Regions from separate parts of the Clostridium sp. TJA038 genome, predicted to be linked through region 1. Evidence: predicted binding sites of a transcription regulator. Region 1 holds the regulator's gene; the other holds the start of a gene.
What was found. Region 1 encodes HrcA, which represses chaperone genes, less so after heat shock. Its sites were predicted from a motif close to TGTTAGCACTCNNNNNNNNNGAGTGCTAACA; they were not measured.

Region 1 (3,439 bases):
TTTTATCTTGTCTTAAATCTATTCCATTTTGAGCTTTAAACTCATCTGCTATATAATCTATAATTCTTTGGTCAAAGTCGTCTCCACCTAATCTAGCATCACCATTTGTTGATACAACTTCGAATACTCCATCACCTAAATCTAAGATAGATACGTCGAAAGTACCACCACCTAGGTCATATACTAAGATTTTGTGTGCATTATCCATTTTATCTAATCCATAAGCTAATGATGCAGCTGTTGGTTCGTTTATTATTCTCTTAACATCTAAACCAGCTATTCTACCAGCATCTTTAGTTGCTTGTCTTTCAGCATCATTGAAGTAAGCTGGAACTGTGATAACAGCTTCTGTTACTTTTTCTCCTAAATATGCTTCAGCATCAGCTTTTAATTTTTGAAGTATCATTGCTGATATTTCTTGTGGTGTATAATCTTTTCCATCTATATTAACTTTGTAGTCAGTTCCCATGTGTCTTTTTATTGACATTATTGTTCTATCTGGGTTTGTAATTGCTTGTCTTTTAGCAACTTGACCTACTAATCTCTCTCCATTTGCTTGGAATGAAACTACTGATGGAGTTGTTCTTGCACCTTCTGAGTTAGTGATAACTACTGGTTCTCCACCTTCCATAACAGCTACACATGAATTTGTTGTTCCTAAATCTATACCTATTATTTTACTCATTGAAAATTCCTCCTCTATAAATATCTATATATAATTTGTCAAATTCTAATTAATTATTTAGTTACAGTTACCATAGAATGTCTTATGACTTTATCCCCTCTTTTATATCCCTTTTGGAATACTTGGGCTACTTCATTTGGTTTTGCTCCTTCTTTTTCTACAACCATCATAGCTTGATGTAATTCTGGGTCAAAACCATTTTCTGTAGATATTTCTTCAACTTGAAGTTTATCTAAAGCATCTTCAAATTGTCTTACTGTCATTTCAACACCTTTTTTAAGGTCCTCAACAGTTCCATCTACATCTAAGGCTCTTTCTAAGTTATCTAAAACTGGAAGCATTTTTACTAAAACATCTTCACAAGCATCAGTATATATTCTTTCTTTTTCTTTATCTGTTCTTTTTCTGTAGTTTTCATACTCTGCAGATATTCTTAATAATCTATCTTTTAAGGCCTCTAATTCATTTTCTAGTTTCTTTGTTTTATTTTTAAACATATTATTTTCTTCCTTTAAAGCCTTTAATTCTTCAAAATCTATAACTTTTTCATCAGCCTTAATATCTTCTGAAACTTCTTCTACCTCTTCATCAATATTAGGATTTTCAGCCTTTGTTTCTTTGTCTAATTCCTCTTTGATATTATCATCCTTTAACTCTTCGTTAAAATCTTTATCATCCACCATAAAGCAGTTACACCTCTTCTCTTTATTTACTACTTATTTTTTAAGGTTTCATTTAATTCTTTCATAACCTCAGTCATGATTGCTAAAACCTTAGAATAATTTATTCTTCTAGGCCCTATTAAAGCTATTGTACCTAAAGATCTATCTCCTACATGATAACCAGCTGATATAATGGAACATTCCTTAGCCTCTGGGACAAAAATTTCATCTCCTATTTTTACAGTCATATCTTCACTATCACTTATAAGTTCTGAAATACTTTTCTTATCATGTAAAAATTCTAAAATTTCCTTAGCTTTATGAATATTATTATATTCTGGATAATTTAATATATTAATTGCTCCCTCTAAGAATACCTCAGATGTTTCATCACCCTTTAAGCTTTCATAAAGAGCTGGTAACACAGCATTTACTATATCTTCATATCCACTTAAAGCTTTATTTAAGTTACTTATAACCTCTAAGTTTATTTGCTCAATAGTAAGGTTTTTAAGCCTTTCAGTTATTATCTTACTAATTTTAATAAGTTCTTCAGATATAGGTACGCTCCTTACTTTTATAACTGTATTTCTTATAACACCACTATCTGTTACTAATACACATAAAATACTTAAATCATCAACCTTCAAAAGTTGTATAGACTTAACAAAACTTTTATGCACAGAAGGTGCTTTTACTATACAAGTCATTTTAGTAAGTTCTGATAGAAGAGCACTAGTTTGCTTGATTATTTTATCAACTTCATACAATGTACCATCTATTATTGAACTTCTAATAAGACCTTCTTCTTCAGAAGACAATCTTTCAAATTCAATCATTCTATCTACATATAATCTATATCCTCTGCTTGATGGAATTCTTCCTGCCGAAGTATGAGGCTGTTCTAAAAATCCCATATCCTCTAAGTCAGCCATTTCATTTCTTATTGTGGCTGAACTTACTCCAAGATTATATTTTTTAGCGATAGTTCTTGAACCAACGGGTTCTCCTGTTGATATATAGTCTTGAATTATAGCTCTTAATATTTGAAGCTTTCTATCATCTATCACTAATCTCACCTCTTTATTAGCACTCACTATCAACGAGTGCTAACTAGTACACTATTAATATATTACCTTACAAGTTTTTTGTCAATCCCATTTTTTATCATTTTAAACCAAATTTTTGATTTTTATAATGTTTATTCTACTCTTTCTTCTATTTTCTTTTATTTTCTTTAAGTTACATACAAATTTACTTTATGTTTATAAAAGAAATTCAGCCATTATAATATTAGATACTTCAATGCCCTTTTCACTTAAATAAAGCCTTCCATTCTCCCTTATTAAAAGCCCTCTATTTATATACTTATTTATTATTTCACCATATACTAAATTTATATTCATTTTAAATCTTTCTTCAAATTCTTTTTCTTTAATTCCTTTAATCTTTCTAAGGCCCATAAACATAAATTCTTCCATATTATCTTTTAAAGAATTGTTTATTATTTCTTCAATAGCTTCTCCCTTTTCATTTATTGAATTTATATAATTTTCTATATTACTTATATTCTTAATTCTTTTTCCATTAATATAAGAAGCTGAAGATGAACCTAATCCTATCCAATTTTTCATGTCCCAATAAGCTAAATTATGTCTACACTCCATTCCCTTTTTAGAATAATTAGAAATCTCGTATTGATTAAACCCCTTGCTTTTTAAATAACTTTTACAAAAATCATACATCTCTCTTTCTTCTTCTTCACTAGGTAAATTTAATTTATCCCTTTCATATAAGGTATAAAAAGCTGTTCCTTCTTCAATTATTAAGCTATAAGCTGAAATATGTGTAGGATTTAAAGATACTACTTCCTTTAAAGTTTCCTTAAAATCTTCCACACTTTGATTAGGTAATCCAAACATTAAATCTACATTTATATTTTCAAAGCCAGCCTCTCTAGCTTTTAAAAAGTTTTCCTTAAAACTATCATAATTATGTATTCTACCAATCTTTCTTAATAAATTATCTTGCTTAGCTTGAAGTCCCATACTTATTCTATTTACTCCATATTTTTTCATAACTTTAAGCTTCT
Region 2 (3,439 bases), on a different contig from region 1:
TATACCTTTATTTTCTTCATTTTCTTTCTTATTTTCCTCTTCTGATTCTATTCCTAAATCACCACTAGATACTGATTTAAATTCTTTATCCTTATAGCTCATAAGCATTTTAATTGCAAATTCATCTACATCCTCTGTAAAATAAAGAATTTCATAACCTTTATCTAATACCATTTCAGTTTGTGGCATTTTTTCTATTCTTTCATTTGTTTCTCCAACAGCATAATAAATATACTTTTGTTCCTTATCCATTCTTTCAACATATTCAGCTAAGCTTACCATTTTCTTTTCTTTAGATGAATAAAACATTAATAAATCTTTTAATTCATCTTTATTCATACCAAAGTCATCATAAACTCCGTATTTTATTTGTCTGCCAAAAGTTTTATAGAATTTTTCATAACTTTCTCTATCATTTTTCATCATAGATTCTAGTTCATTCTTTATCTTATTTTTTATATTTTTAGCAATACGGCTTAATTGTCTGTCATGTTGAAGCATTTCTCTTGAAATGTTAAGTGATAAATCTTGAGAATCTACTATTCCTTTTACAAATCCAAAATAATCTGGTAAAAGTGATGAACATTTTTCCATTATTAAAACACCATTTGAATATAGCTCTAAGCCTTTTTCATATTCTTTAGTGTAGTAATCATATGGTATGTTTTCAGGAATATAAAGAATTGAATTATAACTTATCATCCCGTCAACACTTATATGCATATGTCTTAAAGGCTTGTCAAATCCAAATCTTTTTTCCATATAAAAATTATTGTAATCTTCATCAGTAAGTTCATTTTTATTTCTTCTCCATAAAGGAACCATACTGTTTACTGTTTCTTCTTCAACATACTCTTCATGTTCATTTTCTGTTCCTTCTTTAATCTTAGATTTTGTAATATCAAGCTTAATAGGATATCTTATAAAATCTGAATACTTTTTAATTAATGATTTTAATTTATATTCTTCTAAAAATTCATCATAATTTTCATCCTCATCATTTTCTTTTAGATGTAAAATTATATCAGTTCCAAAAGAATCTTTTTTAGCTTCTGAAATTGTATATCCATCAACTCCATCAGATTCCCATTTATATGCTTTATCTTCTCCAAAAGCTTTTGTTATTACTGTTATTTTATCTGCAACTAAAAATCCTGAATAGAATCCAACTCCAAATTGTCCTATAATATCAAATCCATCTTTGATTTCATTTTCTTTTTTAAATTGTAAAGAACCACTCTTAGCTATAACCCCTAAGTTTTCATCTAGCTCTTTCTCTGTCATACCAATACCTTTATCTGATATTGTAAGAGTTCTTGCCTCTTTATTTGGCACTATCTTTATATAATAATCATCTTTATTAAAAGTTAAGGAGCTATCTCCTAAAGTTTTATAATAAACTTTATCTATAGCATCACTAGCATTTGAAATTAACTCTCTTAAAAATATTTCTCTATTTGTGTAAATTGAATTTATAACTATGTCTAACAATCTTTTTGATTCTGCTTTAAACTCTCTTTTTTCCATTTTGAAATTTCCCTCCAAAAATAAAAAACTCTAATTGTTAGCACTCTATATCATTGAGTGCTAATCTATAATTCTATATATAACACTTTTTTCAATTAATGTCAATATATAAAGAAAATATTTTTACAAAAAAATGTATTAAATTAATTTTAATTTAATACTCTATTAAAGTATAAAATTAGCTATAAATTAATCTAATACATTTTATAAATTTATATGTTATTTTCTGTTTTGATAATTACTAAACTTAGTATGTAAAATATTATCTAAAGTTTACTTCCACAATAAGGACAATATTTATAATCTCCTTCTATTTCTCTTCCACAATTTGGACATGTTCTTTTTAGAGCTTTTTTCCCATAAACTTGTCCTTCTTTTATAAGAGTCATATCATTTTCAGAAATATCCTTAATAATTCCTTTTTCTATATCTTTTCCTTTTTCTTTTGAAATTTCATAAATTGAATTACATCTTTTGCAAATAACATAAAACCTCTCATTCCATCTAAAGATAGGAATAAAGAAAAAATGAAAATATTCATAAGTTTTTATCAAAACACCTTTTGTTTTATTATCACAAGTTCTGCAATATATATTGTCTATGTCCTTAACCTGTTTTTCTTTAGTGTCAATTCCAAATATACCAACAAAAAACATAAAATTCTCCTATAAATTAATTTTTAAATATCATATTAGGATATATCTTCTTTAAAAATTCATCTGTATATTTTTTATCAAGAAATCTTTCTAAAGCATTTCTCGCTTTTTTTCCTTTTCTTCTTTCTACTTCTCTTCTAACAGCTAAAGAAGATATTATAATATCTGGCACTAAAAATATTACAAATATTAAAGTTATAACCTTTATACTCTGTGTAGAAAATAACCCCATAAAATCATCAAATAAAGGGTAAATATCCTTTAAAAAGAACACCCCAAGTATTCCCCAAAAAATAGAATATTCAACACTAGTTCTTCCGTTAATACTTAAAGACTTGCTATTATATTCCCAAGATACGCTTCCAAAAAGTTTTTCTTGAAAAAAAGAACATAAATATTCAAATACGCCTCCTACAACTGCGCTTATAAAAAATATTATTATTCCATTATAGTGGATAAATCTATATAGCAATAAAGTAAGTACTACTCCACCTATTCCATATACTGGACTAATTGGACCATAGATTAATCCTTTTCTACTTTCAAAATGACCATTTCTTACATAGCACCAAATCATTTCTACGCAGTATCCTAATACAGAACCAATTGTGAATATCCAAATTATTTTATAAATATTCATGGTATTGCTTATATACATCTTTTATCCCTCCTTTTTAAATTAGTAATATATCTAATTATATCACTTATAAAAAGTTTTACCTATAATACTTATAAGACTTATTTTATAAATAAAAAAGATACTTACTTAAAAGTAAGTATCTTTTTATTCGTATCCATTTACAATAACTTTAAGTTCTCCTGTATGAGGGTCTATAACTAACCCATGAATACTTACATCCTTTGGAATTAAAGGATGTTTTCTTAAAGAATCTACACTCTTTTTAATTGATTCTTCTACACATCCAAATCCGTGAAGCCATTTTTCAACTTCTATTCCACATTCTTTTATTGTAGATATAGTTTCTTCTTTTATCCCTCTATCTTCCATTTTCTTTATCATATCTCTAGAGTTTAAATTACTCATACCACATCCACTATGTCCTACAATAAAAACATCTTCTGCATTAAATTCATAAATTGCAACTAATATACTTCTTACTACACTTCCAAAAGGATGCATTATTGTAGCTCCAGCATCCTTTATAATTTTTGCATCACCATTTTTTATGTTCATAGACTTTGGTAATAACTCTGTAAGTCTAGTATCCATACAAGATAAAATAACCATTTTCTTT

Region 2: a site for HrcA is predicted at 1,563-1,593, ahead of htpG (molecular chaperone HtpG). Genes of this name have one in related genera too.

Annotation. Positions count from the first base shown of each region.
Region 1 is NZ_JBZEFA010000001.1:204,803-208,241, reverse strand. Features, by position in the region: gene dnaK (molecular chaperone DnaK) at 1-685, opposite strand, end outside; gene grpE (nucleotide exchange factor GrpE) at 739-1,368, opposite strand; gene hrcA (heat-inducible transcriptional repressor HrcA) at 1,398-2,417, opposite strand; gene hemW (radical SAM family heme chaperone HemW) at 2,613-3,439, opposite strand, start outside.
Region 2 is NZ_JBZEFA010000002.1:107,013-110,451, forward strand. Features, by position in the region: gene htpG (molecular chaperone HtpG) at 1-1,527, opposite strand, end outside; gene AC4FQV_RS06415 (zinc ribbon domain-containing protein) at 1,794-2,183, opposite strand; gene AC4FQV_RS06420 (putative ABC transporter permease) at 2,200-2,841, opposite strand; gene AC4FQV_RS06425 (beta-class carbonic anhydrase) at 2,968-3,439, opposite strand, start outside.